One region of the Exiguobacterium sp. UBA3968 genome, then DNA from elsewhere that is predicted to be linked to it. Evidence: riboswitches for the same ligand, from Rfam matches in the RefSeq annotation. Region 1 holds a riboswitch; each other region holds the start of a gene.
The links. Region 1 has a riboswitch for thiamine pyrophosphate ahead of B3S86_RS04255 (thiamine phosphate synthase). Riboswitches for the same ligand answer to the same signal wherever they lie in the genome.

Region 1 (8,239 bases):
ATCATGGGAGCTACAGTCATGGAAACGTGGAACGGAAAAGGTGCAGACCTATTCTTTACCGAAACCGGCAAAGACTAAAGGCATCCACTATAGTCCGTTTCAACGAACGAAACAAAAGTTATATGTTCAACGTATTGGCGATGTTGTACAAAAACCAGGTACAAATCATATCTATGCTATTGATTTAAAGAAAAAAACAGTCCGATTAATGGATTTACCGCTTCAACTAACAGAAGATGATGAGGTACTCGCCATCTATCAGAATCGTGTCCTATACCGAAAGATGACTAATGCTGCTAAGACTAGAGTTTATCTGAGAGACAACACAACATCGACACGATTAAAGTTCCTTGAAGTTGAAGACATGTGGGAGACACGCGTGATAGACGAAGGTGCGGTCGTAGGGATGACAGAGAACATGACTGAAACGAAAGTGAAATGGTCGACATACGACTTACGAACGAAGCAATTCACGCAGCATCGTTATGATTTACCTAAACGAGATGCCAATGAAGTGCAACGGTATACGTCGACAATCCTTGAGAACAACCTAGTTTATTCCTTTATCGAAACAAAGAAAAATGGCGTATCGGTAATCGTGCTAGATCCTCAGACAGAAGAGGTACGATATGAAGGAACGATTAAATACAATACACCTAAGAGTGACCTTCAGCTCAACGAGATGACTATCAACTGAATCACGAAAAAATAGTAAAATTTTTGAAACTTTTAGTTTTCTTCCAACGTATAAAGACTATACAAGGGGGGAACTCACATGCAATTCTTGATTTTTGTCATCTTCGCAGGTGCTCTGTATTGGTTCTACTACAGCTTCTTACTGGGGTATCGTAAGAAAAACATCACGCTGACGTTCGACGATCGGTTTTATTCACTCGACGAACATGTCGCAGCAATCGAACAAAAGCTTGCAATGGATGGACGTTCAGCGCGTTATCTCGGTGACCGTCGCTTTGAAGTCGATGGCAAACCTTATCTGTTCCTCGAGCGGACAGTCCCAGTCGGCGGGGTTCCGACACAGCAGACGATTCTCGAGCAACAAAAAAAATAACTCTCCCGCGTTTGGGAGAGTTTTTTCGTTAGACCGGAATCCGGTCGAGGGGATGTGGTTGTTGCGACGAACGATACCAGCGCATCATCCAGTGATCAATACCGATTTGATACGCAAAGCGTCCTGCAGCAAGTAAGACGATTGAGGCTGCTAAGAACAACGGGTTTAACGCAATCGTTCCAGCAAGTAAGTAATTGAGATTCATGATGCTCCCGACGACCAGTGCAGGAACAGTCAACAGACTGAGAATCAACAAGATCCCGACGACGAGTTCCGCGAACGGAATCAAGACGTTGATCAGCCCGACGTTTGGTAAGGCGAGTTGCTCGATCCACGTCGTGTACCACGAACTGACGAGTGCGTCTTCGCCTATTGCTTTCGTTAGCGCCCCTTCAAGAAACGGTTTTGCATCAAAGCCATTGATGTACTTGCCGATCCCGGCGATGAACCACTGAATTCCGAGCCAGAGCCGGATGATCGTCAATAAACTGATGCCGATGATGTGTAATGCTTTCACTTTCAAACACTCCTCTACTACAACATAGTCCCCATCATACTGAAAAATCATCAGTAAGATGGGGACTATCATCATAACGTCATCGAACCGTCATCGACCTGTTACAAAAAAGGATAAGGTAGCCGTTCATGACCGCTGATCGAGACGATGACTGATTGCAGTTAATAAAGCAGCGACAAGCGCAACAAGCCCACCGACCAGTGCCGTGTTCATCATCGGGCCGTTCGCATAAACGATGCCACCGAGTGCCGAACCGAAGGCAATCCCGACATTACTCGCAACCGGCATCAAGGAAGCGGCGAGTCCTTTTGCTTCCGGATTGAACTTTTCGGCGAGGTCAATCAAGTAGATTTGTGTCGAAGTCGTCAATAAAATCGACATCAATGACATCAAGGCGATGTTAAACAGACCAAGTGAAAGGGATACTGTCGTGAAATATAATGCAGCAAGGACGATTGCTTGCACGACGAAGACGAACCGTAAGCGACCCATCGGATTTTTACTTGCAATCTTGCCGGCAAGGATGTTACTGAAGATCGAGACGACACCGTAAGCGAGCAGGATCGGACTAATCCATGTCTTCGCGATGCCGAGTTCCGTTTGCAGGATCGGCACGAGGTACGTGTAGACGACGTAAGTTGCTCCGAAGCCGAACGACGGAATGAAGAAGGCAATCAGGATCCGTGGATTAGCGAGCAATCCAAGCTGCTCCTTGATTGAACCGGAGCCCGTCGATTGCTGGACGGGAACGATCTTCCACACAGCGAGGAACGCAATCATTCCCATGACTGTCGTCAGCCAAAACGTGGCTGCGAAGCCAGCGTGTTGACCGATGAACGTACCGATCGGAACACCGAGGACGTTCGCGAGTGTAAAACCACCAAAAATGAACGAAACGGCGACACCGCGCTTCGCGACAGGTACGCCATCGCTTGCGACGACCATTGCGAGCGAGATCAAGACACCGGTCAGGATGGCAGTCAGGATGCGGGTTGCGAGCAATACTTCGTAACTTGGAGCAAAACTACTGGCAAGGTTCAGTAAGACCCAAGCGAGTAACAGACGTAGGATCAGGCGACGCCGTTCCAGGTGACCGGTCAGCGACATTACAATCGGTGTACCAATCGCAAAGGAGATGGCAAATGCCGAGACGAGCGTACCGGCTGTTGCGATCGTGATATTAAGAGCTGAGGAGATTTCAGCGAGGATCCCGACGATGACGAATTCGCTTGTTCCGAGAACGAACGTCAGGAGCGACAACGTGGCGATCAACAGCCAATCGCGTCGACTTAAACGAGTAGTAGGTGACATGGATGATTCCTCAATTCTAGCGCTTGCGCGCGAAACTATGAGTAACAGGATAGCATGAAACGATTTCGTCGGGTATCGCAAAGCGAGATTTCGGGAAAAGAACCATTATTCGAAATAGCGTGTGAATTTCCAGGCTTGCTGTTTTTTGCGTATACTACAGAAGAGGACTACTGACAAAGGAGTGGAAACGATGCAAGCGACAGTGACATGGAACAAACAGATGGGGTTTAGTGGACAGACGGAATCAGGGCATCATCTTGCGATGGATGCAGCACCGGAGAACGGTGGCGAAAATCAAGCACCACGACCGACTGAACTGCTGCTACATGCCGTTGCCGGCTGTACTGGAATCGACATCGTCTCGATTTTAGAGAAGATGCGCTTGACGATTACTCATTTCGAAATGGATATCGAAGGGGAACGGGCAGAGGATCATCCGCGGCGCTTTACGTCGATCTCGATTCATTACCGGCTTGAAGGTGATCTCCCGGAAGATAAGGTCCGTCGCGCCATCTCGTTATCAAAAGATAAATATTGTTCGGTTTCGCAATCCTTGAACGCTGAGATTTCCGTCTATTATTCCATCAATGGTGTCCGGAGCGAGGATTCTTTGTGAAGAAAGTAGCACTGATCGGTTGCCTGTTGCTTGCAGGGTGTGCGCAGGAGACGACGGAACCAACGAAACCATCACAACCAGCAACGAAGCAACCGACGGAGGCGAAGAAATCAAAGCCTGAGCCGACAAAGGAAGAACAACAACAAGCACGATTAAAGCAGCAACTTGAAGCGATGTCGACGTCAGAAAAGATCGATCAACTGCTCTATATCGGAGTTGCCGGAACGGAACTTTCAGCAGCTGACCGGAAATTGTTGCAGACGCATGCGATCGGTGGGGTCTTACTGCTTGGTGGGAATATTACGTCAGAAGATCAACTCTTGACGTTCACGCGTGCCATTCAAGAAACGAACCAAAAACCGTATGCCTTCGTCGGGGTTGATGAAGAGGGCGGACGGGTCAGCCGGGTACCGGATCAACGATTACGTCTCCCGACGAGTCAACGGATGGCGCAAGGTGCAGATGCTGCAAAAATGGAAGATGTCGGACGTACGCTCGGTCACCTGTCACGATTTTATGGGTTCAACATGGACTTCGCACCGGTCCTTGACGTCAATAGCAATCCGAACAATCCAATCATCGGCGACCGTGCGTTAAGTGCTGATCCGAAGACCGTCGCGACTCTCGGTACGGCCCTGATGCATGGGATGCAAGAGACGGGAACGATTCCGGTCGTCAAACATTTTCCCGGTCACGGCAATACGAGTGTCGATTCCCATGTCGGTTTGCCGAAAGTGACAGCATCAAAGGAAGAACTGAAGCGAACGGAACTGTTACCGTTCCAAGAAGCGATTCAAGAGGGCGCCGAGATGGTGATGGTCGCCCATATTCTCTATCCCGCGTATGACGATCAAAATCCATCTTCGCTCTCGAAGCCGATCTTGACTGACCTCTTGCGTCAACAACTCGGATTCAAGGGTGTCATCATCACGGATGACCTTGTCATGGGGGCGATCACGAAACGATATGGTCTCGCGGAAGCGGCACGCCAGGCACTTGTCAATGGAGCAGATATGGCGATGTTTTCGGAAGCAGGTGCCTATCCGAAGGTCCACACCGAAGTGATGCAAGCCGTTAAAGAAAAAACGTTGTCGTCAGAGATGCTCGATGCTAAAGTGATGCGGATCTTAACGCTGAAGCAGACCTATGCCGACAGCCAGAAGCAACAGCGACCGACGAAATCGGAGCTTATTCAGCAAGTGGAAGCGCTCAACTAGGACTAGCGAAGCAAAGCGACTCATGCTAGACTAATGGGGCAAGCCAATTAAACACGAAAAGACACTAGGGGAGTCTCGCAGCAGACTGAGACGGAAGTATCCGGACCCTTTGAACCTGATCTAGTTCGTACTAGCGGAGGGAAGTGGCTCGAAACCTTAGATATCCTTAGCGCTTCAGCGCATTTTCGGACCACTCCCTTCAACATCGGGAGTGGTCCTTTTTCGTATCGAAAGGAAGAACATGATGCGTCTACATCTGATTTCGACGGGATCCATCAATCCACGCGATGGAGTGGAAACCTTTCAATCGCTTCAACCATATACGGATCAGCTTCATCTTCGAGAACCAAATTTGTCGGCAACAGAATTGTTAGATCTGATTGACGCGCTCCTTGCAAAAGGGTATTCGTCTGATCAATTAACCGTTCACGACCGGGTCGACGTCGCCCATGTCGCTGGCATCGGTGTGCAATTGACGCGACGTTCCTTACGTGTCCGCGATGTTCGGCGACACTTTCCGAATCTCATCATCGGGAAATCCGTCCACTCTCTGGCAGAAGCACTTGCAGCGGAAGCGGAAGGAGCCGACCGACTGCTGTACGGTCATATTTATCCGACAGCGTCGAAACCAAACGTGCCACCGCGAGGGATCGATGCCTTGAAGCAAGTTGTCACTTTCACGACGAAACCAGTCATCGCAATCGGCGGGATCACTCCTGATCGCATTCCTGAGATTGCAGCGACCGGTGCAAGCGGAGTCGCCGTCTTATCCGGTATTCTCGGTCAAGCGGACCCGCATGCTGCCATTCAGCGTTATCAGGGGGTACGGGTATGACGGATCACATCATCATTGGTGGTGGAGTCATCGGTTTGACGCTTGCTTACAGTCTCGCTTGTCAGAACGAATCCGTTCTTGTCCTTGATCGCGGAACATGCGGACAAGGGACGAGTCGGGCGGCTGCCGGGATGCTTGCGACGGACATCGAGCTGAGAGAAGAATTGCATACGCTTGCCGCGCGAAGTCGCCGTCTGTATCCGTTACTTGCGCGACGCCTCACGCGCGAGACCGGGATCGATTGTGGCTACCGGGAACAACCATTTTTATTGAAACAAAATGGGCAAGAATACTTATTTCCATCGGTCGGTCAAATCGATCCGCGACGATTAACGACTGCATTGATGCATGTCTTACGAAATCGTGGGGTACCAATCGAAGAACAGGTGGACGTCACGCGAATCGAGGAGAGTAATGATTTCATTAGGGTTGAGTCGAACACGGGAACGTGGACGGGACGAACGGTGACGGTTGCTGCCGGACGCGGGTCCCAAGCCTTGCTCGATACAGCTGGCATTTCGATTGCGACATATGGGGTCAAAGGGGAGTGTCTCGCAGTCCGTCTCGCGGGTCAGCCGTTACGCTCGATCCTGTTTGATGACGCCGTCTACCTCGTACCGAAAGCGGACGGACGGATATTGATCGGTGCGACCGAACTACCGCACGACGAGACTATCGGTGTTAGTGTCGCAGGAGTCACGTCACTGCTTCAAGCAGCAGAGCGTCTCTATCCACCGATCCGTGATGCTGTCATCGAAGAAGTCTGGTCAGGCGTACGACCACAAACAGAGTCCGGCTTGCCATATATCGGAGTCGCTGATTCATCCCGGCGGATCTTTATAGGGACGGGGCATCATCGGCATGGCATATTACTCGCACCGGCGACAGCGGAAGTCTTGGCAAACACATTACGGTTGACTCTAAAGGAGGAAGTTCGATGAACATTACGATTAACGGCAACGACCACACCATTGAACAGATTGAGACGATTGAGGACATGCTCACGCAACTTGGCTTAGGGGAAAAACTCGTCATCGTCGAACAGAACCGACAGATCATCGACCGCGGAGCTTACGATCAAACGGTCGTTCGGAACAATGACATATTCGAAATCGTTCATTTCGTAGGAGGAGGATAAACATGCTACAAATTGGAGAAAAGACATTCGAATCACGGTTATTACTCGGAACGGGGAAATATACGGATGCTACGGTACAGCAGGAGGCCATCGATGCGTCCGCTTCACAAATCTTGACGTTCGCTGTCCGGCGGCTCGATCTCTTCGACAAACAACAATCGAATTTCTTGGAGTCGCTTGATTTAACGAAGTACGATTTACTACCGAACACGGCTGGTGTGAAGACAGCGGAAGAAGCGGTTCGGCTAGCAAAGCTTGCGCGGGCATCCGGTATGTGCGACATGGTCAAGGTCGAAGTGATTGGGTGCGATAAGACATTACTACCTGACCCAATCGAGACGTTACGGGCTTCTGAAGAGTTACTTAAAGAAGGATTCATCGTTTTACCGTATACATCGGACGACGTCGTCCTTGCACGACGACTCGAGGAACTCGGCTGTCATGCCATCATGCCGGCTGCGTCACCGATCGGTTCCGGGCAAGGCATCCTCAATCCGCTCCACCTAAAGTTCATCATCGAGCAGACGACGGTGCCTGTCATCGTCGATGCTGGAATCGGTTCTCCAACTGACGTTGCCTATGCAATGGAACTGGGAGCGGATGGTGTCTTATTGAACTCCGCTGTAGCTCATGCCCAGGATCCGGTCAAGATGGCGCGCGCGATGCGACTAGCCGTCGAAGCAGGGCGCTTCGGATACGAAGCGGGACGAATCGAGAAGAAACAGTATGCAGTCGCGAGTAGTCCAACGAGTGGATTGATTCGATGACACGTTATTCACGCCAAACTCGATTTCAACCGATCGGAGAAGCAGGACAAGCACGCTTCGCAGCAGCAAAGGTACTGATCATCGGGATGGGGGCACTCGGAACAGCATCGGCAGAACAACTCGTTCGCGCCGGTGTCGGCGTCGTCCGAATCGTCGACCGCGATTATGTCGAGTGGAGTAATCTACAACGGCAACAACTCTATACGGAGGACGATGCACGGCACATCGTACCGAAGGCGATTGCTGCAAAAGCGCGGCTTGAAGCGATTAATTCGACGGTGACGATCGAAGCACATGTATTAGATGTCGACCGGGCAGCGCTGACATGGCTTCTCGATGATATCGATCTCATCATCGATGCGACGGATCATTTCGATATTCGTTTACTGATGAACGATATGGCATTGTTGCGCTCGATTCCGTGGATTTACGGCGGCTGCGTCGGCAGTTACGGGATTACTTTCACTGTTCGTCCGGGAGAGACGCCGTGTCTGCAGTGCCTGCTCGATCAATTACCACGTGATCAGGAGACGTGTGATACGGCGGGAATCATCGGTCCAGCTGTTCAGATGGTCGCCTCTCTACAAGTGACGGAAGCGTTGAAGTGGTTGAGCGGGAAGACGGACGCGCTGCGGACACGTCTGCTTGCCTTTGACGTGTGGTCGAATACATTCCAACAAATCAACGTCCAGTCACTGAAGCAAACAGAGTGCCCCTCGTGCGGCATCGAGCCGTCTTATCCTTATTTATCGAATCAAACGGTGCGTTT
Region 2 (8,239 bases), 760 kb from region 1:
ATGACAGTAGGCGTTTCCCCGAATAATTTACCCGCCATCAATCCAATCCGTGCAGCCCCTGCTGTATGCGAGCTCGATGGACCAACCATGACTGGTCCGATGATGTCAAAGACGCTACGATATTTCATTTCTTTTCCCCTCTCTATGAAACAAACGAAATCCCACCTCTATTATCGCAGATGGTGGGATTCGTGAAAAGGCTAGTCGCCCTTTTTCAGTATGATGGTTTTATTCGACGCTTAAAATGTACGAATAAAGTGGTTGTTTGCCGTCGTGGACTTCCACTTCAGCATCCGGATTAACCGATTCGATGTACGCGACGAGGTCGTCGACTTCTTCTGTCGAAACGCCTTCACCGTAAAGAACTGTGATGATTTCGTCGTCCTCTGTGACGAGTGTATCGACCAGTTTCTTGACAGCACCAAGACTCGAAGTGTCCGTAGCAACGATTTGTTTTTCAGCAATCGCCATGTGATCGTCTTTCTTGATTTCAACACCATCAATATTCGTATCACGAACGGCATATGTGACTTGACCCGACTTCACAGCTGCGATCGCATCCTCCATGTGTGCTTCGTTCTCTTCAACAGTCGCTTCCGGATTATAGACGATCGTCGCCGCCAAACCTTGTGGGACTGTCTTTGATTTCACGACAGTTACGCCACAATTCGCAACAGAAGCTGCTTGTTCAGCGGCCATGATGATGTTCGAGTTGTTCGGATAAACATAGACATGTTCAGCGTGTGCATCCTCGATCGCCTTGACGATGTCTTCCGTTGACGGGTTCATCGTTTGTCCGCCTTCGATGACGACACTGACACCGAGTGATTTAAAGAGTTCACTGATACCTTCACCCATTGCGACTGTCACGAGGGCTGCTTTCGCTTTTGTCTTCGGTGCAGCGACTGGAGTGACTTGGTTCGCGCCCTCTTCTTCGAGGATCGTCGAGTGTTGTTGACGCATATTTTCAATCTTAACAGCAACGAGCTCACCGAAACGTTGTCCTTTTGTGATGACTTCTCCTGGCGTTTCGACGTGGACGTGAACTTTAAGGAGCTCTTCGTCCGCGACGACGAGCAACGAATCACCGAATTCCGCTAATTCGTTCCGGAATGCTTCTTCACTGAACGGCGCATTTGCTAACTTGTCATCTTGGAAGCGAACCATGATTTCCGTACAGTAGCCGTAATGGATCTCTTCTGTCGACATGAAGCTTTGAGCCGATTTATGATGCTCTGCTTCGACGAGTGCTTCCATGACAGGCGCATGCGGTTTGTCGAGTTCTTTTCCTTCGAGTGTCGCGAGGAATCCTTCATAGATACAGACGAGACCTTGACCACCAGAGTCAACAACGCCGACTTCTTTTAATACCGGAAGAAGTTCTGGTGTACCGTCGAGCGATACTTTCGAAGCTTCGACGAGTTGACGCATCAACTCTAAGAAATCCGTCGTCGTCTCAGATTGTGCGATAGCAGCGACAGCTGTTTCACGGGCAACCGTCAAGATTGTTCCTTCGACCGGTTTCATGACTGCTTTGTATGCTGTATCGACACCTTTTTGTAACGCATCTGCGAATTCCTTCGTATCAATCGTTGTTTTGCCTTCGATTGATTTCGAGAATCCACGGAACAATTGACTTAAGATGACGCCAGAGTTTCCGCGCGCCCCCATCAATAATCCACGTGCGAAGACGTTCGCGACTTCCGATACAGAATCCGAAGTTGATTTACCTGCTTCTTTCGCACCTGAAGTCATCGTCAAATTCATGTTCGTTCCCGTATCACCATCTGGCACAGGGAAGACGTTCAATGAATCGACGAAATCTGCATTTTGATAGAGATTCGCCGCACCATTTTGAATCATCTTGACTAACTGCGCTCCTGTTAAACGATCTACACTCACTAAAGTTTCCTCCTCTATTCCCGCTTTAGACATTCGTCAAGCGGACTCCTTGGACAAAGATGTTCACAGATGTCACGTCAAGACCTAGTGCCTGACTGAGCGTGTATTTCACGCGACTCTGTACGTTGTTCGCCACCTCTGAGATTTTCGTTCCATAGCTTACGATGATATGCATATCGATATGGACCTGCTCTGAAGCCTGTCGAACAATGACACCGCGTGCAAAGTTCTCACGTTTTAAGAGTTCAGCAAGACCATCCTTGATTTGAGACTGGGATGCCATACCAACGACACCAAAACATTCCATTGCTGCGCCGCCCGCAAGTTGCGCGACGACATCATTATCTACATCAATCTTTCCATAGGTCGTTTTCATCTCGATCGCCACCTGAGTAGCCCCCTTTGAATATTGTATTCTTCTCATAATTCTACTATAAGGACCTACTATTGAAAAGTCGCCGTACTGACTATACAATGAATAAGTGAAAAATAGTAGCGGTCAAATGAACTTTTACCATCATCCTCATCCATTATTTTAAATTTCGAGGTTGTCTGTCAAGTTTTTTTCTTGTCAGCTACTTTTTTTATGTTGCAACCGCCCTGACACCATGCTAAGATAGCAAAGTGTCTATTAGGACGAACGCAAAACAACATAAAAGGAGGCGGAACGCATGGCACGTAAATGCTACGTTACTGGGAAATCGCCAAAGTCGGGTAACAACCGTTCACACGCATTGAACAAAACAAAACGTACTTGGGGAGTCAACGTACAAAAAGTACGTATCCTCGTCGACGGTAAGCCGAAAAAGGTTTGGGTTTCAGCTCGAGCTCTTAAATCAGGTAAAGTCGAACGCGTATAAGGCGCAACCACCGGATGGGAATCTTCCCTTCCGGTTTTTTTATGCCCTCATTTATTTTTCTCATAAACTAATTGTCGCTTTTATTGAAAACGCTTACAATAGGAACGTACTTTATTTTGTCAGAATTGGGGGAAGTCATCATGCAACTCAAACGAGAGATGACGAGTCGACACCTGTTCATGATTTCACTCGGCGGAATCATCGGAACAGGCTTATTTTTAGGGTCAGGGTTAACGATTTCACAAGCAGGACCTCTCGGGGCGGTCCTCAGTTACATCGTGGGTGGGACCATCATGTATCTGACGATGTTATGTCTAGGAGAATTAGCGGTCTATCTGCCGGTCTCGGGGTCATTTCAGACCTATACGACCCGCTTCATCGGACCAGGAATCGGCTTTGCCGTCGGTTGGATTTATTGGCTCGGCTGGGCCGTGACGGTGGCACTCGAAATTACAGCTGCCGGCAGTTTGATGGACCGCTGGTTTCCGAACGTACCCGTTGTCGTCTGGTGTACCGTCTTTACGGTCTTACTGTTCGGTCTGAATGCCGTCTCCGCCAAAGCATTCGGTGAAGCTGAATTCTGGTTCTCGAGTTTGAAGGTCCTCGCGATCCTGTTCTTCATCATTCTAGGTGGCGCTGCTTGGTTCGGCTGGTTACCGATGGAAGCAGATCGCCCAACATCGTTATTTGCGAACTTTACGGCAAGCGGTTGGTTTCCAAACGGGATTCTCGGTGTCTTGACGACGATGATTGCCGTCAACTTCGCCTTCCAAGGAACGGAATTGATTGGTGTTGCGGCTGGGGAGTCCGACACGCCCGAAAAATCGATTCCAAAAGCGATCCGCAATACAGTCTGGCGGACGTTCATCTTCTTCGTCTTATCGATTACGATCGTTGGTGCATTAATTCCGTATGAAACAGCTGGCGGAGTCAGCAGTCCGTTCATCATGGTCTTTGATGCGATCGGTATTCCGTACGCTGCTGATTTGATGAACATCGTCGTCTTGACGGCACTGTTGTCCGTCGGAAACTCCGGATTATATGCGGCGACTCGGATGTTATGGGCAATGGCGCAAGAAGGGATGATTTCAAAGAAATTATCTTACGTCAATGCACGTGGTGTGCCGATGCGGGCGTTGCTCTTTACGATGATGTTCGCGATGTTATCGCTTCTGACCGCATTTTTCGCAGAAGATACCGTCTTCATTTGGCTCTTGTCCTTAGCCGGACTCGGGGCTCAAGTCGGCTGGATTTCAATCTCTGCTTCGCAGCTTGCATTTCGTCGTCAGTTCGTCCGAAACGGACACGATCTATCCGAACTGAAATTCAAGACACCACTCTATCCGGTGTTACCACTGATTTCGTTGACACTTAACGTCGTCGTCCTCGTCAGTCTTGCGTTTCAAGCGGATCAACGAATCGCTCTATACATCGGTGTTCCTTTCTTCCTTGTCATGTGGGGAAGTTATCATCTCTTCGTCAAAGGAAAACATCTATCCGCTCAAAGCGACATCCGTGTCGCCCCTTCTCAACTCGAAGAATAATTTCATCTAAAAAGAGGCCGCGGAGTCATCCACGGCCTCTTTCCTATGATTGTGCTATTCCTTAAGCGTCCGCATCATCAATAGTTCTCCTTGATGGAGCTCTACCTTCGCTTCTGACGCACACCATTCATTACTGACGGTCAAGGAACCTCCGACCGGTACTGGATGTGCATCAAGTGGATATTTGACTCCGGATAAGCTTAAAGTCGATGGTACGAGTGGAATGAACGAAAGATAATGATAGCTCCCTGCTTCGACTGCATACGTTCCCTCAGCCAAGTATCGTACCTCTTCTCGTTTCGTCACGAGTCGTGCCTCTGGGTATCGCTTCAATAGATATACATTTTGGACGGTCATGTCGAGCCGCCCACCTGTCGCCCCGATAATGAAGGTATCCTCAAACTGTTTCTCCTCTGAGACTGTACGAAGTGCCAGTTCGAGATCCGTTTCATCTTTCTCGGCCGGATGAACGATTGCCCCTTCTGGTACATAACCAAGCGAATCAAAATCACCAATCGTCAGGTCGCATGTCAGCCCAAACGCTTCAATCGTCTGAACACCACCGTCGACACCGACGATAAAATCACCTGGCTGACAAAACGTCCGTAAATCCGGCGCTTCTTCTCGCGGACCGGCACAGACGAGAATCGCCCGCATCTCAGACGCCTCGTGCCGAATAACGGAGTAAGCGTGGCGCAGTCGTAAATAAAAGACCCGCAACGACACCACAAAGAACGTAAGACGGTACCATGTATGTCGCGTTATAAATCAATGAATACGGTACGACTGGACCTTCGGCATACTCGGCAAAAAAGACGATTCCACTGATGACATGACAGATATAACGGAGTCCTGCGCCTAATAACGTCGCCAGGAGAACGAACGCCATCAAGCTTTTCTTTTGTCCATTGCGTGCGGCTAGTCTGACTTGACGCGCGAACAGACCACTTAATCCGACGACACCATACGCAATCGTATAGTCAAGCATCGGTTGAACGATCGTCAAGACTTGTGGAGCGAACATCAATTGAATCGTACCGACAAGCGCTCCCGTGACGACCCCTCCGACGACCCCGTGGCGAAATGCCATGACGAAGATCGGTAACATCGCTAAGCTGATCGAGCCACCTTGTGGCATTTTGAATGGAATCAGTAAATCAAAGACGACTCCGAGACTGGCGAAGATGGCAATTTCCATCATCATTTGTAACCGTTTCATGCTATTTTCCTCCTTTATTGTACGAGAGGACGCAAAAAGGCAGTACGACGAACGCCGTACTGCCTGCGTGCGCCACATCCCTACGTCCGTTTGAACGGAACAGGTTCGAAGGGTTAAAGTCTAAAAGACTCCTCTCAGCCGCTTTTCAAGCGACACCCCTTGCGGTCATCATATTTCGTTTTCTCGTTCTTATTATACGGCAGCCCCTTGACGAATGCTAGTAATCGCTTCCGCATAATCTGGTGCATTGTAGATTGCTGATCCTGCGACGAGAACGTTCGCACCGTTATCGATGCAAAGCTTTGCCGTTTCCGGATTGACGCCACCGTCAATCTCGATTTCAAATGTCAGACCGCGATCTGCTTTCATTTGCGCAAGTGATGCGAGTTTTGGCATGACACGCTCGATGAAGGCTTGTCCACCGAAGCCCGGATTGACCGTCATCAATAAGACCATATCGACATCCTCAAGGACGTGTTCAATCGTTGATAATGGCGTATGGGGATTCAAGACGACTCCTGCCTTTGCGCCCGCTGCTTTGATTTGTTGCAAGACACGATGGACATGATTCGTCGCTTCGACGTGGAACGTCACGATGTCCGCCCCTGCTTTGACGAAATCCTCGACGAAACGTTCTGGCTGGTCGATCATCAAATGGACATCGAGAATCATATCCGTCTTTTGACGTAAGCTGCTAAGCACAGGTAATCCAAATGAGATGTTCGGTACGAACTGACCGTCCATGACATCAAAATGGATATAGTCCGCGCCTGCTGCTTCGACTGCTTTAACATCGCGTTCGAGATTCGCAAAATCTGCTGATAAGATAGATGGTGCAATTTTAATCATCTTCAATACCTCCGGGCTCGATTCTTGATTTCGTCTATAAACATACCATAGTTCTCATAACGAGAGGACATGATTTCTTGGGCTTCGACGGCTTCCTTGACGGCACAACCGGGTTCATTCAAATGCAAGCAACCTCGGTATTTGCAATCATCTTGTACAGCCACGAATTCAGGGAAGCTCCACCGTACATCCTCGATTTCCATATCATACGGAAAATCGAGGTTCGAGAAACCTGGCGTATCGGCAATCAATCCTTCGGCAAGCGGCATCAATGTGACGTGGCGCGTCGTATGACGTCCGCGTCCGAGTGATTTCGAGATGGCACTTGTTTCTAAATCAAGAGAGGGCTCCAGTGCATTGAGCAATGAACTTTTCCCAACACCGGATTGTCCGGCAAGAACGCTCGTTTTCCCGGCCAGTAACGGACGGACTTGTTCAACACCTGTCAATGTCTCACTTGATGTCTCGATGACCGTATAACCAATCTTCCGGTAAGCGGCAATTGCCTCTCTAACTGCAGGACCTTTGACATCATCAAGCAAGTCCATCTTCGTTAACAGGATGACGGGTTGGATTTCCTTCGCTTCGATCAAGACGAGGAAACGATCGAGCAAGTGCGCTGAAAAATCAGGTTCTGCAGCCGAGACGACAAGCAACGCTTGATCGATATTCGCGACAGGCGGGCGTACTAAAAAGTTGTCCCGCTCCTTCACTTCGAGAATATACCCGGTCTCACTTTCGATATGAAGAACGACTTCGTCTCCAACGACTGGACTGATGCCGCGTTTTCGGAAATTCCCTCTTGCCCGTGAACGGACCTCTCCTTCTGGTGTCATGACATCATAAAAGCCACCCTGCAGGCGTATGATCGTTCCTTCTCGATTCTCTTCGATGCGTTGTTCCGTCATCCTATGCACTCCTTTTTCATCACATTCACTGTGCGTCTTTTGCTTGATTGTACGTGATGGTTTTTGAACGATACACCGTATCGTCTTTATAAATCGTAATCTTGCCTTCTTCTCCCGGATCAATCGTCACCGGCACGTCGAATGTCTCATCTTGATCAATCGATTCCTCGATGACGGTCCGCTTCCCTTTCGCATCTTCCGTCTCAATCCGGATGACTTGTTTCGGTGGTTCCTCGTCCTCGTTCTCGCTGACCGCGTCATAGACGACCTTTTCAGGGAACGTCGCTGTCAACGTTTTTTCTTCCTCACCTTTTGAGATGAAGACCGTCACGGAGTCGTTCGGTTCGACTTGAGTCCCTGCTTGTGGGAATTGACGGATAACTTGATCGAGTTTCACGTCGCTAGAAAATTCTTGCTCGAACGTTCCATCGAGCCCTTTTTCGTCCAGGTAGGCTTTTGCTTCGTCACTCGATAAGTTCGTCAAATCCTTCAACTCGAAAGAAGATGTTCCTTCCGAGACGGTGATCGTAATCGTTTGTTCTTTCGCGATGACCTCCGTACCAGCCGAGATCGATTGCCGGATCACATTACCTCGCTCGATTTCATCCGACTTTTCACGTTCGACCTCGACTTTAGCGAATCCAGCCTCTTTTAGCGTCTCAATCGCCTCTTTTTCAGCGTCATCTGTCACATCCGGTACTTCGACCGGAGCACTTCCGGTAGAGACGACCAAGTTGACTGTCGAGCCCTTTTTCACCTGCGCGTTTTCACGCGGTGTCTGACTGATGACGTCTCCCTCATCGACCGTATCACTGTTTCGTTCTGTCGTCTCAACGACGAATCCAAGTTTCTCAAGCTTCGTTTCCGCTTCATCTCCATCCGTTTTGACGACGGACGGTACCGTAACGGTAGGATCCGGCCACATCGCAAACGTCGTAGCCGCTCCACCGAGTAATA
Region 3 (8,239 bases), 370 kb from region 1:
CAGGAAGTATAAATCAAATCCTTCGTGTTGCACATATCGATCAGGTAAGTGCTTCATGTCTGGTTTTTGCTGACAAGCCTTCAACAAAGCCGCCGTTTGTTTTTTCGGGAGATCCGGTATCTCTTGACCATCAAAGGTAGTCGAGATACCGCCCCAGTAATTAGCATCATATGTAAGATCTAAGTATTGTTCTTTTCCGCATCCGGCAAGAAGAACTGCTCCTGCGAGAATACCAGTATGTATATAGCGTCTCATGAAAAACCTCCTCTATACGATTGTCTGTATTTTACCATATTTTCTATAATAGACAGAATTTTCTATAACGTTTCAACATCAAGATGTTTGACATCCCTCGACTCGGGAATAATAGATGCATGCATGGTCAATCTATTACTATGGGGGTTTTATGATGGGTACATTCATTCAAGCAGTTGATGGCACGAAGATTTACGTTGAGGATGTCGGATCGGGTCAACCGGTCGTCTTTTTACACGGCTGGCCAGCAAACAACAACATGTTCGAGTATCAAAAGAATCTGCTCGTCGAAGAAGGGTACCGTTACGTTGGAATCGATTATCGTGGTTATGGCAAATCAGATGCGCCGGCAACGGGATATGACTATAAGACGATGGCGTCCGACGTTAACGAAGTCATCGAACAGCTGAAATTAACGAATGTCACGTTGCTCGGCTTCTCGATGGGAGGAGGAATCGCCTTGTCCTATCTCTTGCAATACGGGGACTCAAAAGTCAGTAAACTTGTTCTCGCTGGAGCTGCGGCACCTGTCTTTACACAACGCGACGGCTATCCATACGGAATGACGAAAGAAGAAGTCGATGCTTTGATTGCCGATACGAAACAGGATCGTCCGTCGATGCTCAAAGGATTCGGTGAAATCTTCTTTGCGAAGGAACATCCAGAACCGCTGCAACAATGGTTCCATGGTCTTAGCATCGCCGCTTCATCCCACGGAACGATTCAGTCAGCAATCGCCTTGCGTGACGAAGACTTACGTGGAAAACTCGAAAACATCAAAGTCGATACGTTAATCATCCACGGTAAAAAAGACCAAGTCTGTCCGTTCGAGTTTGCGGAAGAGATGCAAAAAGAAATCCCACATGCACGACTCGAAGTCTTCGAAGAGAGTGGTCACGGGATGTTGCTTGACGAACAAGAGAAGTTCAACGAGACATTACTGACGTACGTTAAAGGAAATCAAACCGTCTAATTTAACAAGCCATGGACACTCGTCCATGGCTTGTTTTTGTGTACAGAAAAAGCGTGCGCCGGCGCACGCTTTTAAGAGCGATACTTCCGCATGAACCGTTGATCGATCCAGCGCTTCAGGTACCAACCGAACGGGTGAGTCGAATAATGACGACCATATAGGGAAACGGCATGACGCGGTCCCATCGATAAAATCGTCAAATAATTCGTTTGCGGACGATAAGTTTGCAGTGCTTCTTCCTGGAGGTATCGTAAAAGGTTCGTAAGCAAAATTGGCGCTTGTCGGACAGCTGTGACACCATTCTTCGGAATGTCGGGGTAGGCGACGAGGGTCGCCGCGTCACCCGCAGCAAACAAACTTGGATGATCGAGCGCTTGTAACTGTTCATTGACGAGTAAAAATCCGTCTTCCGTGAAGAGATTGCTGTCTGCAAACAATGCCGGAGCTTTGGCACCCGTCAAGCGGACGATTGCATCTGACTCGATTGGTGGGTGTTGCGTAAAGCGGAGTGGTAGTTCGTCATCTATAGGACGTTCCCGGATCCAGTACACTTCGAGTTCTTTTAACCGTCTCGTAATGGCTTCCGCTGCTGGATGACGAGAAAGGATATCTGGATCCGTGATCAATGTGATCGGTACACCCGCCGCTTTCAAGGACGCCGCCATCTCGACGGCAGCTGCTCCGCTCCCAATCACGACCGGACGCTTTGCTTGTTGCAGTCGCTTTAATGTATCCGGTAACCGGTAGTTCGGTTTAATCGATAATCGCGTCGTATCTTCCGACCAGTCGAATGAACCGATATTCGTTGAGACGACGTCATAGGTGTAACGTCTGCCGGATGCACCGAAGACGACCTTTTCAACAGGGTCGACTTTGATGACGGTCTCCTTGATGAATGGTTTATCATAGGCACGACATAAGGCGGCGACGTCAATACGCATCTCATCCATGTCGTATGTTCCGTCAGCAAGTCCAGAGTACATGCCCGAGTAATATTGGTACGTCGAGGCGTTCAGGACCAGCCACTCGACGTCTTCTGTTGGTCCGTGTGTAATGCAATGCAGGTGAGCGTGACCTGCACCAATCAAGAGGATACGTTTCATGTCGTTCTCCTTCAATCTGTCTTGCTAGAGTGTACCCGGATACGGGTGGCGGTAATCATAGCCAAAAGACAAGACTGATGAATAGGAGGATGATCACGAGATAAATAATATCCTGACGCTGAACGACCGGTACCTCGTAATACGTTCGCTCTGCTGAAAAGTGACGGGCTTCGAGAGCAATCGCCATCCGTTCTGCCCGCTGGATCGATCGTGAGAAGAGCGGTAAGCCAATTGAAAGAAATCCATCACCAGGAAAGCGACTGTGCACATTGCGAATCATCCGGACTTGCCGCAAAACGCGGACTTCTTCGACCAGTTGCGGCAGAAAGCGAATCCCGGCAAGGAATCCGTAAGCAAAGCGGGGTGATAACTTCGCCTGATGGATCAAGCTCATTACGAAACGGGTCGCGTCGGTCGTCGTGACGAAAGCGAGGCTCAAGCAGACGAACGTGGCCATCCGCAAGGCAAGTAACCAGCCGTGCGCGACGCTTTCCGACGTGACATGAAACCAACCAAACGACCAAAGAGTATTCGTTCCTTTGCCGAAAGCCGCCATCATCCAGAACGTCAATAAGAATAATAGACTATACGGCGCAAGTCGCTTCAAGAAATCAAAAGGACCCCATCCGGAGAGGAGTAGCATTGCGATAGCAAAACTCAGAAATACTAACGTTTTGACCCAGTCATTCGTTGCAATCAAGGCAAACATGATCAAAAACAATCCGCCTCCCTTAATGACGGGATTGAGTTTAGCGAACGGGGACAAGTTCGTTTGCATCACGTTTCACCTCCTGGAATTGGTACGAAAGTGGACGTTGTAGCTGACAGCGCTCGAGTAATGGAACGTCAGCGAATAACTCGCTTGGGCGACCGTCAAAAGCAATCCGTCCTTGCTCCATGACGAGGACACGATCCGCATACCGGGCGACGAGCTCCATATCATGCGTCGCCATGACGAGTGTCGTACCGTTCTGTTGTTCCATCTGTAACTGTTCCATTAAGCGTCGTGTCGTCAATCCATCTTGTCCGAAGGTCGGTTCATCGAGCAACAATAAGTCTTTCGTTTGTCCGAGCATCGTTGCGACGCTGAGCCGTCGTTGTTGCCCCGTACTAAGAGCAAGTGGTGACTGCTGTTTGACAGATGTCAGTTCCAGCCGTTCGAGCAACGCCGCGCGCTTAACGTTCGTCGCTGCCCGGTGGCTCCAGTCGATTTCCGCTTCGACCGTCAGCTTAAGAAACTGCAGATCCGGTTGTTGAAAGACATAGCCAACGTGCTCATAAAAGCGACGCCGGGAGTAACGATGAACCGGACGTCCCTGGAGCTGATACGTTCCACGATTGGGAAGCAACCGCCCGAGTGTCGCAAGCAATGTACTTTTCCCGGATCCATTTGCCCCAAGCAGCATCACCCATTCTCCTGTCTGCAGGGAAAATGTCGCATCGGTCAGCGGATATGGTGCTTTCGTCGATAATGCAGCGACGTGTAACAAAGAGCGACCAGCTGTAGCGTCGGGGGAAGGCACATGAAGTCGCGCCGCTTGCGGTCCATCTATGGGTAATGTCTCTAACGTATACGGATACAAAGAGGGAACGGCAATACCTTTCGTTTGAAGCTCTTTGTAATCCTGGGGGAACAGATCCCGTGGATCTGCTGTCGCAGTAATCGATCCGTCCTCAAGCAAGACGACCTGGTCGACGTACGACAAACAGACATCGAGTTGGTGTTCGATCAAGACGATCGTTAAATCGTGTTCTTTTTGAATCCGAAAAATCAACGCCATCAGCTCATGTTGTCCGATTGGATCAATCTGAGCCGTTGGTTCATCGAGTAATAAGATCGTCGGCTCAAGTGCTAGGACCGCTGCGAGCGCGAGACGCTGTTTCATTCCACCGGATAGACTCGCGATCGGTGTCGAGAAGGGGAGGGGGAGACCGACGAGTGCGAGTAAGCGTTCAATTCGTTCATCCATCTCCACGCGCGGAATCGAGCGATTTTCTAAACTAAAAGCGATTTCGCGTCCGATCGTCTCCATGCAGAACTGTTCTTCTGGATTTTGAAACAAGATTCCGACCGAACCGGACCGGGTAACGGTACCAGTCTGTTCGACTTCAATCGTTTCCGGTGTCAGTCCGGCAAGGGCATGAAGTAATGTCGTCTTGCCACTCCCACTTCGTCCGAGCAGAAGGGTCGTCCCTTGCTCAATCGTCAGCGATACATGATTGAGCACCGATTTCATCTGACCGGGATAGCGGATGCTGAGGTCGTCGACAGTAATCATGCGATTTCTCGTTTCGTACGTCCTGCCGCAAACCCGTTCAAGACACCAGTCGCAACAAGGCGACGGACGAGAATGGCTGCAAGCAAGCCACCGAGTAATGCGCCGCTGATCAATTGTAAGCCAGTTGTCGCAAGCAACGTCGTCGTTGTGTAGTAACCGAATCCGTTCGCGATTAGACTATAAACGATGCTACCAATCGCGGCTCCGACACCCGATAACATCAAGGTCCATGTGTCATAACGACGGTAACGCGTCATCGCGAAGACGAGTTCCGCACCAAGTCCTTGGCAGACTCCGATCAGAAGAGCGGATAAACCAAAATGACTTCCCGTGAACAGTTCGACGGCTGCCGCGACGACTTCCGCAATTAAAGCGGCACCTGGCTTTTGAATGATTGCTGCGACGAGCGGACTCGCAATGATCCAAATGCCAAACATCCAGTTGGCACCGACAGGACCGAAGATCGCTGAGATCGGCAACCAGAGTGTTGACCAACCAAGATAGATGACGCCGCAAGCGACGGCGAGCATCATCATGACCATGATTTCTTTCATTTTCCAGTGTTGCATTAGATACGTCCTCCTTTGAATGGGGGAGACGCCAAAAAAGACCGCCCTCCGTAAAAAAGAGAGCGGTCCTCAGAAAAACTGCGCGCAGCAGGAGTCATTGGATGTGATCGCTCCACTTTCCTACGCTAGTATGAACTAGATCAGGTTCGAAGGGTCCGAAGTGAATCGTCTCAGCCAATTGGGCTCCCCTAGTGGATATGGTAATAGGTGATACGCTGTTCACTTTAGGCAATCCAGCGTCTGTTGTCAAGACACAAAAAAACGATACGCCGCAAAGGGCGTATCGTTAAACGACTTATTTATTGTCTTCGTTCTCTTCAGCTGTTTCTTCTGAAGACGCTTCTGTTGCTTCCGCTTCGTTGTCTTCGCCAGCTTCTGCTTGTGCCTCTGCTTCCTCGATTTCTTCAAGATCCTGCTCGAGTGTCGATTCGACGACAGCTGCGACTTGAATATCGCCTTCTGTAACGATGCGGAAATCTTTTTGTTCTGGAAGATCGGCTACAGAAATCGAATCGCCGATTTCGAGGTTCGTGACGTCGACTTCGACGTTCTCTGGTAATTTATCTGGTGTAGCGGCGACTGTTACTTTAAAGAGTGTTTGTGATAGGAAGCCACCAACTTTTGCACCGGCTGCTTCGCCAACGAGTACAACGTCTGCTTCGACTTCTGTTTCTTCATCCATTTTCACGGCGATGAATTCAACGTGATCGACTGTTGGTGTGAAGACATCCATATCACGGCAATTGATCAAGACGTTAATATTTTTGCCGTCGAGTTTGAGTGAAATCAAGACGTTTTCACCGTTTTCTCGGACGATTTTAAGCAATTCTTTTTCTTCAAATGCGATTGGTGTACTTTCCACTTTGTAACCATACACGACGCCAAGAGCTTTTCCTTCATGACGCAATTGTTTACGGAGTGAGCGTGGACGTACCTCGCGTTTTTCGGCTGTTAAATTAACTGACATGTTCATTTCCCCCTTGAATTTGGTATAGCCCTCAAAAGGTAATGAATGTAGGAGCAGGACGAATCCTGAACAATATGAATCATGCTAAGACAATCGGTTTCAGACTCTCATGAATCTGACGCTTTCGTGACTTTGCATTTCTCTCCCAGGTCATTACGCTGATATTGAGAAACATGTGTGAGTAAGTCACCGGTTTGATGCGGTGCTAATGAGTTTATACCCCTATGTTTTAAATCCATAAACCTCTTTTTTTATCTTTTTGAAGTCGAAAGACCTCCAAACCGCTTGAAATCAGGGGTTGAGAGGTCTTTCGTTTTTTTCATTCTTTATGATGATTCGTTGATTTTCACGAACTAAAACACGAACGAGGCGTTCAATTTGCCGCATCGTCGTCTGTCCCATCGTCGAAATTTGCAGCCACTGATTGTAAACGAGATAGTCGCTTTCGTACTGGACGTGATACCCCTGAATGCGCAGAGCGTCGCCTAAATCAGTTGCGGACGGATGAACGATCGTCAGTATTCCCGGCGCTTGTGCTTCTTGTTGTGCGAGGAGTTGGAATCCAGTTGCGCGGACGGCTTGTTCGAGATAGGTCATCTTGATTGCTGCTTGATTAAGATCGAGGGCATCAAGCGCTGCCTGACAGGCAAGCAACAGGTTCGACGAGCCGGAAAAGGCAACCCCTTCCGCATAGAGTCCTAAATCCAGATAACGGGGAATACAGAGAGAAGGTAGGACGCGATCTGCGTGACCAATGAACGCAAGACCCGGTAAACCACCAATCGCTTTCCCGGAAACAGTCGTGACGAAAGTGCAGCCATCGTATGAGAAATGTCCGGTTCCAACAGCGCTGATCGCATCGACGACGAGTGCGGTTCGTTGATCTAACAGCACTTTTACTGCATCAAGATCATAGAGAACACCCGTTGACGTCTCACAATGCGTCAACCAGATCCAGTTGTATGCCGTTTGCCTCAATTGATGAGCGAGTTGCTTCAAGTCGATCGGGTGACCGGGGGGAAGCGTATGGACATCAAAGGACTTGCCGGCACGTGCCGCGTGATCAATCAAGCGTTGACCGAACTCGCCGCCGTTCAGGATCAATCCATGTCCAGTGAGTTGTTGCGCGACAATATCATTGGCGAGCGTACCGCTGCCGACGGCCATCGAGACATGTGGCAAATCCAGCAACTGACACATTCGGCCACGTAAATCTTGATCGAGCTGCCGCATCGAGGCCGTCCGGTGTGGACGCGGTGCTTGTTGCGCCGCTTGACGGACCGTCGGCGCAACCTCGACCGGACCGGCTAGAAAATGCAGGGGACGTAAGACATCCGCGATGACGGATCGTTCGTATGTTGCGCGCGACAACAACATCGGTACAAACTGGGCGTCACCACTACCAAGCGTAGCTGCAATCGGTGTGAAGCCGAACCGCGCGTATAGTTTTGCTTCCCGCGTCGTACCACTGATATAAACATGATCAATCGTCTCCCGCTCGAGGTAGACCATTAAAAAGCGCATCAATTGCATGAACGTACGACTATTGCGGTATTCGGGACGAACGCTAAGTAAGCGGATTTCCGCTGGGTCCGTCAGTGTCTCTTCTAGCGTCACGCCCTTTTCCTCAAGCGAAAAGGGACGATGCTTTCGAATGGCGATCATCGCGACGAGTCGATCGTCTTCCTTACCGATCAAGTAAGTGTTCTGATCATGAAACCGGTCAATTCGTTTCCGTTCGATGTTCGGTTGATGTTGCGGAATCTCTTCTGTAAAGGTGAGGTAGTTCAATTCATGGATTGCTTCCGCGTCGTCCGCAGTTGCAATGGAAAAGTCGATCATGGAGACGTCCTCCTTATGTAATGGCTGGCTTGTGGAGTGCATCATGAGCCCACAGGACAAGTAGACTTACGGCAACGGTACACAAGATATTGACTGACCCTGCGTCTAAGAAGACGGGTAGTAACGGAAGTAAAACGACCGGAATAAGTCCCGCTTTGACACTATCTTTCGTTACGAGATAAGACAAACCGAGTATACCTAATCCGGCAAGATATGCCCATGGCGTGATAGCGAAGACGATTCCGGAAAAT
Region 4 (8,239 bases), 120 kb from region 1:
CGTCATGGCGTTCTCATCCGGTTTCCAGTTCAGCTTATCTTCAGGAATCGAACACCAGACTTTGATGCTTCTTCTTCTCACTTCATTTAAATTCCATACCATCCAATCCTTTGCGTTCATGATGTATCCTTCCTTTCGATGACGAATAAGTGTTCTCCTAATCTCTATTTTGACAAAGCGATTTGAAAGTCCTTTTAAAAATAAAAATAGGAAGCATCCGCAGATGTTTCCTGTTGTCGTCAATCGCTCACTTATTTTCTTCCTCAGACAATGCATCAATCTCTTTTTGTCTTAAAATTTCCGCAATCTGATGGTGGCCATTATCAAGTGCTGCACCACGTGCTGTCCGCCCGTCTTCATTTCGATGTAGTGGATCGGCTCCATAAGAGAGAAGTAAACGGACAATCCGTTCATAACCGTAAGCACTCGCTAAAGCAAGGACTGCCGTATCACCATCTGCGACGTTTTCCGCCTCGATATCGGCTCCCGCCTTTAGGAGTACTTTGACCGCTTTCGGATGATTATTCCCAACTGCCAGATACAGCGGTGTGAATCCGTCTAATCCGATAACATCAACCTCTGCTCCCGCTTCAAGTAACAGTTTGACTTTTTTTGCCTTGCCTTCTTGCGCTGCGTAATGTAGCGGCGTCACCCCAGCTCCATCATCGGTCCGTTGATGTAACAACTCCACATTCTGCGCTAGTTTCCGTAAGACTTTTTTATTGCCGGATCGCCCCGCTACTAAGTGAAGCGCTGAGAAGCCGTACTCATTTAAATCAAGATGGGCTCCGCGCTTAATCAACAGCAATGCAATGTCCGTCTTTTGATCATACAGCGCGATATGCAACGGTGACATCCCGTCCTGATTCGGAAGGTTGACATTTGCACCGTGATCAAGCAACAATTCGACGATCCGTTGATACCCTTCCTGAATCGCCCAATGAAGTGCCGCAAACCCTTCTTCATCTAGTTCATTCAGATCGTCACCACGTTCGATGCAGCGCATTACTTGTTTTCGTTTGCCCAAAAAAGCAGCATCTTGGATGGATCGTTTCGTCATGCCCGTTCGCCCCTCACCTGTTCCGTCATTGTCCTCATTTTACAACAACAATCAGTTGTCATGCGCAAAAACGCCTTTGAACATCTGATGTCTTTTGTACCAAGTTCAGTTCGTCACTCATGACATTTATTGATTTTAGGGAGATTGTTAGAATTAAAAGAAAAATAATCATGATCAGAGCATAGATAAACATCGCGAAAATAATGGATTCGTCATATCGTAATATATTTCACTCGATCACTTTGCATTGAAGAAAGCCCACATTATGACGCACATGTGGGCTTTGTTTCAATCGTGTACTCAGCATTAAAACAATTGAATACTTTATTAATTTGATGTGTTTTTTTTGAGAGATTTTTTAGAAAAAATACCTTCCGTTATTAGGAAAATGACAGCAATTGCCACAGACTTTATTCCATATTCGACCCATGTATCAGTCGACTTCGGGATTCCTTCAAAAAACATTAGAAAAATAAGAAAAAACATTGCTGCGAAAACACTTTCTAAAATTTGATTTTTCATCTTTCTGTATCACCTCTCAATTCTCCATACTTTATTTTACTTTTATAGAAGTAAAACATTTCAATTTTACTATATTTATATAATCACATTTATTTTTTACCAATTCAACTCAAAAAAGGTTTATCCTATTTTTAACGAGGAGACAATCACGTTCCACCTAACAATTTATGGAACGAAATCAACAATTTCCCGTTTGTTTTGAATGAATTGAGAAAAAGTATCACATAAGCATTTTTTTCGCTCAAAATCGCCTTCTAGAGAAAAATAAGCAGGAGCAGCGGTGCGAAGCTTGGCCCTGATAAATGATTCGAGACGAACGAAAAAGCGCAATCCTTCTCAATTTGAACTGAACCCCGAATGATAGACACTTGAAAAAAGTGCATCATTCGGGGTTTTTCGTGTGGATACGAATCGCTATAATGAACCTATTCAATCAGACGAGAGAAACAATCATGAGTAAAATCATCTTCACTATGACCCAAATCAACCAGCTCGAAGAAAACCCAAACGTCGCTTCCGTATCAGAACGCTTGATCCAGTACACGGCCGAGTTCAAGATCAAGACCGTACGTGAGAACATGGAAGGAAAGGGACCTCAACAAATCTTCACGGAGGCCGGATTCGATCTGACGGTGATCGGGAAACGAAAAGCGTATTCCGCGTTGATTCGCTGGCGCCAAACGTTCCGAAAAGACGGAGAGCAGGGTCTCCGGAACGACAAACGTGGAAAGGCTCTGGGAGGCGGACGCCCGAAGACAGACGAGTCGATGGAGAGACGGTTGGCGAAGGCAGAGGCACGGATCAAATACCTGACGGCAGAGAACGAGCTCTTAAAAAAGCTAGAGCAGTTAGAGGGGCAGGCGAAACGTACGAACTGACACCAGCAGAGAAATATCAGGTCATCAACACCATCATCCGCATCGCACAGCTTAAGAATCTCGTCCGCCCATTATGTGAGATCGCCGGAGTGAGCCGCAGTGGCTATTACGCTTGGTTGAACCGTGCCGAGGCGGATTCCCTCCGGGAAGAGCGTGATCACCTAGATGCGACACTTCTCAAGAGCATCCATGATAGCCATAAAGGCAAAGTCGGCTATCGGGGGCTGTACATGGAGGTGTTCGCCACCCTCGGTTTCCCGATCAACCATAAACGGATTCTCCGACTGATGCGCAAATTTAACATCGTGACTAAAATCCGGAGGATGAACCCGTATCGCAAGCTCTCTCGGGCGACGCACGAGCATCGCGTCGTGCCGAACCGATTGAACCGCGAATTCCGGCAGAGCGAGCCCGGGAAGGTATTCGTGACCGATATCACCTATCTCCCCATCGCCTCCGGCGAGAACGTCTATCTGTCTGTCGCCACACGCGAGATCGTGGCATACAACCTATCCACGGACCTTCGCATGGACCTCGTCTTTCAGGCGATGATTCATTCGGACCAAGGCTTCCACTACACCCATCCGGGCTACCAGCGACTCATTGGCGACCTCGGACTGGTCCAGTCCATGTCCCGTCGGGGCAACTGTCTCGACAACGCACCGATTGAATCGTTCTTCGGTCATTTGAAGGACTATGTCGCCAACCGTTCGTGCGAGTCAATCGAGGAGGTCCGCGAGATGGTCGGGAACTACATCAGCTATTACAACTACGAACGCGGTCAATGGAACCTAAAAAAGATGACCCCGAAACAATATCGGGACCATCTGATCGCAGCATAGAAAACGTGGTCTTTTTATTAAAGTGTCCATTTTACGGGGCTCAGTTCATTAAGAGAAAAATTACCCTTTGTCTTCAGTCTGAAGCCATCATTCCGAATAAGAAATGATGGCTTTTTTATATCATTTTTCTACTTTCTTTTTTCTGTCTAGTACAATCAAAACAATCCCGATAACAAGTTCTACCGCAATTATCTTCCAAGCCAGATCTGGAATCGCCTCAAAGGCATCCCCTTCGGAGCTACCAGTCACATCTAACTCCTTAAGCAAATAAAAATCAGATAAGTAAATGGATAACCACATCTTAGTAAGTGCTGCTAATACGAAACAAAACCCCATCTTCTGCAAAGAAAAACCTCCACAAACAAAATAACAGTCTCAATAATGCGAAGTCCTCGCATTCCGATTCCGAGGACTTCTTGATGTTTTATCCATCACTAAAACAACAATACTCATGATGCTCAATAATGTTCCAAGAACTGAAACGAGAATTGTTGTTATGCCATTAGGAATCATAAAACCTATCGGAATTAATCCCAAGAATGTCAAAACTATAATTGATTGATACGCGATATTTATCATTTTAATCACACTGTTACTGAAAAGAGATAAAATCAACGGCAACAAAAATAATCCGACGATGATCATAAGTGAAATTTTGAATACTCCTGGTTCTTCCAAGGAAATGGTACTCTCACCTACTGAATTCTTTGAAGCAACAAATAACATTGTGATAGCTGAGCACATCATCAAAAATACTAACGTAACTCTTTTTAACATAATAACCCCTCCTTACCATAAATATACCATTTTAAATTTAAAAAATGTAATTAAAATACTACAAATATAACTTTTTAACAATTTATGAAGTGAGGTTATATCTTTTAAAATTTCATAATACTCGTGTCTGTGAGATTTCGCGATATAATTCAATTTCTTCTGGATGCCGAGCTTCCCATTCGAGATTTTGAAGCAATGAGATTTGGATCGTTCCATCCATTTCCGACATCAAGTTCGTCAATCTAAAGTCACGCCGATTCGTGTTCGGGTCTTCAAGGATTTCTTCAAAATCTTTTCGGAATTTAGCTAAAATTTCCATCTAATTTAATCGATTAAACCTAGATGCTCTCTAAATGTAGTACTTTGATAGGACACTTTAAACAATCCTCTTTTTTGTAATTCAGGAACAATCATGTCTACAAAATCTTTTAAACTTGACGGTAGTGACGGCGGCATCAAGTTGAAGCCATCTGCTACTCCCTCGTTAAACCAAAATTCCAACTGATCCACAATTTCTTCCGGAGTACCAATCAATGTCAGGTGTCCTCCTCCTGCTGCTAAATAGCCTAATAGTTCTTTGAACGTCGGATCCGTATCTTCGATAATCTCTAGAATAGTTCGGTAGCGTCCGATGGGTCCGGTAAATTCCTCGATCGATGGTAAGGCCGGAATCTTTGCTTCGAGATCCCATGTGGAGCAGTCCTGTTGCAGAAAGAAACTCAATTGTTTCAACGCATTTTCAACCGGTAATTTTTCATCTAGTTCGGCTTTTTTGGCTAGTGCCTCTTCTCTTGTTTTACCAACATACGTTACTAAGCCTGGGTATATCTTAATCTTTCGATCTGGTGATTCAGTTTGTGTAATTTTCTTATGGAGTTTTTCACGAAAAGCATGGGCTTGTCTAAAATTCCATGACACAGAATATACGGCATCCGCATGTTTGGCTGCAAGGGCAATCCCTTCTTCAGAAGCCCCCGCTTGCATCGCTACTGGCTTTCCTTGGGGACTACGCGGCGTAGACAAAGGACCTTTTACGCTGAAATAGGCTTCAGAATGATCGATAACTTGTATACGTTCAGGATCAATCAATTGGTTATCTGATCGATTCGCAAGAAAAGCCGCTTGATCCCATGATAAAAATAGCTTCTCCATCAATGTAGCGAATTCGTCCGCCTTTTTATACCGCTCTTCCCTCGGTGGAAGTGCATACATTCCGTGGTTTAGTGCTTCCCAATCTGTCATCGAGGTCACTAAGTTCCAGCCTACCCTCCCCTTCGTTACGTGATCAAGGCTTAGAAGTTGCCTTGCTACTGTATACGGATTGGAGAACGTGCTCGATATCGTAGAGACTAATCCTATATGATCCGTCACTTGAGAAATAGCCGTTAGATTAATTAATGGATCCAACCAAAAGGCAGGTAAATCCGTCGCATTGGTAGCCGGAAAAGATTGATTATCCGCAAAAAATACTGCATCTAAACATCCAGCTTCCGCTATTTGAGACAAACGCTGATAATAGCGGCTCTCTCCGATTTCTTCAATTGCAGAATCAGGCATTAACCATGCGGCTTGATGATGACCACATCCATATAACAAAACGCCGATATTTAACTGATTTCTGTTCGTCATCTTCTGTTCACGAATCCCTTCTCTTACAAGCTGAGAATTTTTAAAACGCCCGCTTTAATTCATCGTTAACCCACCATCGACTGTTACGTTTTGACCGGTAATCCCAGATGCTGCTTCTGATGCCAAAAAGGCAACCAGTTGAGCCACTTCTTCTGGGCTCGTCACTTTTTTCAACGGGGTCGATTGGGCAATAAGATTAAATACTTCAGGGGTTGTCACAGCACTCGCATCTGTGACTTTCAATAACCCACCGGAGACGACATTCACGTTTATACCGTATTGACCTAGTTCTGCGGCCAGGTTACGTGTGAAACCAATCAGACCTGCTTTTGCTGTTGTGTATTCATGATAAGGAACGACGGGGTTTTGATAGAGGTTTGTTCCAATGCTGATGATACTACCGCTCTTTCGTTCCATAAATTGTGGTAAAACACTTTGGATGGTGTGAAAAGCAGCTTTTAGCGTTCCATCCATTTGCTTTTGATAATCTTCCCACTCTAAATCGATGAACGATTTTTGAGCAACCGGATCAAATTTAAAATCTACTAATGCATTATTGACGACAACATCGATTTGACCGTAATGTGCTGTTGCGGATTGCATCATGCTCTCAACATCTTCCCGCTTCGTAACATCGGCATACAAGGCAAGTGCATTCTCTGCTCCTAGTTCGCTCACAAGCTTTTCTGCCGCCTCTTTGCTTTTATAGTAATTAATCACCACTTTAAATCCATTGTTCACTAAGACCCTTGCAATCGTCGCCCCAAGTCCTCGGCTACTTCCTGTCACTAATACTGTTCTGCTCATTCTTGTCCACTCCCTCATCCATTTTTGCAACTTAAATAGCGAAGTAGTAAACAAAAAACGCAACTCTCCAAAAGGAAAGTTGCGCACGTCTAAATAAACACATAGCAAAGAGCGACATCATCGTCTCCGCTTGTTCATCAGAGTTTACACTTTCCTACGCTAGTACGACCTAGTTCAGGTTCAAAGGGTTTGAGTAGCTACTCATCTCAGTTTAATAACACCCCTAGTGATTCTATTTAAGTTACCTTTACTTTAGTAGTCTTGTGAACACCTGTCAATGATGATGAAAGCGATTTCGTTAATAGTATTTCTTTAAAGATCGAGCGTAAAAATAGGATTATTATCTGATTCGGATTACTTTGTTACGGTCATATCTTATACTAGGCAATACTAATTATCATTTTTTCTTTCTTTAATGATGTCTTAATATACGAGCGATTCGATATTTCTGATCAATTACGTGATCTAGTAGTCCGAATCATTAATATTTGCAATGTATAAAGCTTATCTTGCGTAATCATCTTATGGGGGCCATTAAATAGTAAGTATGTCGTCTTCTCTCTTCAGTTTATATTTAATTTTTTTCGTCTTAAAGTATACGCACTCTATTTGAGAAAAATTGAACTTTGTCTTCAGTCTGAATCGACTAACTTCAGGTGGTCCTTCGTGTATCTCTTACTTTTCACTCGACTTATCCTGTAGGGAGCGCTCTACCAAAAGCACGAAAACGACTGCTGTTAGGACGCCAAGCACGCCTGGTAACACGGAAACGATCGGATCACTGAAAAATGCCGTTGGGATAATTGCTGTCATTCCCCACTTCACACCCTTCAAGATCACAAGCGATAGAAGCAAGATCAGGAAGATTGTTTTCTTTTCGACACCTGTGAAAAATTGTCATTCTGCTTTTTTATCAGCCTTCACACCGAGCCACGTTAACATATGTAGCACCTCTCTTCTCTTTTTTTCTACGTTTTGACTAGACGGATTGGTTTCATGAATTACAAAAAAACCACTCTGAATCATGTCAGAGTGGTCCATCATGTTAAATGTCTAGTGTCTTGATAAAAGCTTTCAGCTCGTCACGCATCTCTGCATCTTTCAAGGCATACTCAATCGTCGTCTTGACGAAGCCGAGTTTCTCCCCGACGTCATAGCGGTTGCCTTCGAAATCATACGCAAAGACTTGGCTATCCGCATTCAAGCGTTCAATCGCATCCGTCAATTGAATTTCGCCGCCTGCCCCTTCTCCTTGATTCGCAAGGTAATCAAAGATATCCGGTGTCAGCACATAACGTCCCATGATCGCAAGATTTGATGGTGCTGTCCCGTGTGCCGGTTTTTCGACGAATTGTTTTACATCATACAGTCGTCCGTCTTGTGAGACCGGATCAATGATGCCATAACGATGCGTATCTTCGGGACGGACTTCTTGTACACCGATGACCGATTTTTCCGTCTGTTCGTAAACGTCCATCAATTGTTTGATTGCCGGATTGTCTGACTCGACGATATCGTCCCCGAGTAAGACTGCAAACGGTTCATTCCCGATGAATTGTTTCGCTGTCAAAATGGCATGTCCGAGACCTTTTTGCTCTTTTTGGCGGACATAGAAGATGTTCGCAAGGTTCGTTGAGAATTGAACTTTCTCGAGCAATTCAGTTTTACCGGAATTTTCGAGCGTAATTTCGAGTTCTTTTTGGTTATCGAAATGATCTTCGATG

Region 2: it holds a riboswitch for thiamine pyrophosphate, as region 1 does, so the genes downstream of both, thiT (energy-coupled thiamine transporter ThiT) here and B3S86_RS04255 (thiamine phosphate synthase) in region 1, are expected to answer to the same signal.
Region 3: it holds a riboswitch for thiamine pyrophosphate, as region 1 does, so the genes downstream of both, B3S86_RS06285 (ECF transporter S component) here and B3S86_RS04255 (thiamine phosphate synthase) in region 1, are expected to answer to the same signal.
Region 4: it holds a riboswitch for thiamine pyrophosphate, as region 1 does, so the genes downstream of both, B3S86_RS04905 (3-oxoacyl-ACP reductase) here and B3S86_RS04255 (thiamine phosphate synthase) in region 1, are expected to answer to the same signal.

Annotation. Positions count from the first base shown of each region.
Region 1 covers NZ_DGCW01000005.1:508,724-516,962, forward strand. Annotated here, with positions in the region: gene B3S86_RS04225 (hypothetical protein) at 1-697, shown strand, start outside; gene B3S86_RS04230 (hypothetical protein) at 776-1,069, shown strand; gene B3S86_RS04235 (DoxX family protein) at 1,098-1,586, opposite strand; gene B3S86_RS04240 (MFS transporter) at 1,713-2,897, opposite strand; gene B3S86_RS04245 (OsmC family protein) at 3,088-3,513, shown strand; gene nagZ (beta-N-acetylhexosaminidase) at 3,510-4,730, shown strand; TPP riboswitch at 4,787-4,889, shown strand; gene B3S86_RS04255 (thiamine phosphate synthase) at 4,975-5,565, shown strand; gene B3S86_RS04260 (FAD-dependent oxidoreductase) at 5,562-6,506, shown strand; gene thiS (sulfur carrier protein ThiS) at 6,503-6,703, shown strand; gene B3S86_RS04270 (thiazole synthase) at 6,706-7,470, shown strand; gene B3S86_RS04275 (ThiF family adenylyltransferase) at 7,467-8,239, shown strand, end outside.
Region 2 covers NZ_DGCW01000005.1:1,265,700-1,273,938, forward strand. Annotated here, with positions in the region: gene sdaAB (L-serine ammonia-lyase, iron-sulfur-dependent subunit beta) at 1-128, opposite strand, end outside; gene B3S86_RS08410 (DAK2 domain-containing protein) at 229-1,902, opposite strand; gene B3S86_RS08415 (Asp23/Gls24 family envelope stress response protein) at 1,928-2,290, opposite strand; gene rpmB (50S ribosomal protein L28) at 2,574-2,762, shown strand; gene B3S86_RS08425 (amino acid permease) at 2,903-4,306, shown strand; gene B3S86_RS08430 (thiamine diphosphokinase) at 4,361-4,963, opposite strand; gene thiT (energy-coupled thiamine transporter ThiT) at 4,965-5,525, opposite strand; TPP riboswitch at 5,586-5,695, opposite strand; gene rpe (ribulose-phosphate 3-epimerase) at 5,718-6,374, opposite strand; gene rsgA (ribosome small subunit-dependent GTPase A) at 6,377-7,282, opposite strand; gene pknB (Stk1 family PASTA domain-containing Ser/Thr kinase) at 7,308-8,239, opposite strand, start outside.
Region 3 covers NZ_DGCW01000005.1:876,120-884,358, reverse strand. Annotated here, with positions in the region: gene B3S86_RS06310 (hypothetical protein) at 1-255, opposite strand, end outside; gene B3S86_RS06305 (alpha/beta fold hydrolase) at 410-1,228, shown strand; gene B3S86_RS06300 (NAD(P)/FAD-dependent oxidoreductase) at 1,300-2,331, opposite strand; gene B3S86_RS06295 (energy-coupling factor transporter transmembrane component T family protein) at 2,387-3,109, opposite strand; gene B3S86_RS06290 (ABC transporter ATP-binding protein) at 3,081-4,610, opposite strand; gene B3S86_RS06285 (ECF transporter S component) at 4,607-5,179, opposite strand; TPP riboswitch at 5,280-5,379, opposite strand; gene B3S86_RS06280 (50S ribosomal protein L25/general stress protein Ctc) at 5,475-6,146, opposite strand; gene B3S86_RS06275 (GNAT family N-acetyltransferase) at 6,438-7,988, opposite strand; gene B3S86_RS06270 (glycerol-3-phosphate acyltransferase) at 8,002-8,239, opposite strand, start outside.
Region 4 covers NZ_DGCW01000005.1:629,558-637,796, reverse strand. Annotated here, with positions in the region: gene B3S86_RS04940 (DinB family protein) at 1-120, opposite strand, end outside; gene B3S86_RS04935 (ankyrin repeat domain-containing protein) at 248-1,060, opposite strand; one part of gene B3S86_RS04930 (IS3 family transposase) at 2,035-2,404, shown strand; one part of gene B3S86_RS04930 (IS3 family transposase) at 2,404-3,302, shown strand; gene B3S86_RS04925 (hypothetical protein) at 3,423-3,647, opposite strand; gene B3S86_RS04920 (hypothetical protein) at 3,678-4,079, opposite strand; gene B3S86_RS04915 (hypothetical protein) at 4,192-4,398, opposite strand; gene B3S86_RS04910 (LLM class flavin-dependent oxidoreductase) at 4,404-5,708, opposite strand; gene B3S86_RS04905 (3-oxoacyl-ACP reductase) at 5,763-6,515, opposite strand; TPP riboswitch at 6,650-6,750, opposite strand; gene B3S86_RS04900 (hypothetical protein) at 7,191-7,328, opposite strand; gene galU (UTP--glucose-1-phosphate uridylyltransferase GalU) at 7,561-8,239, opposite strand, start outside.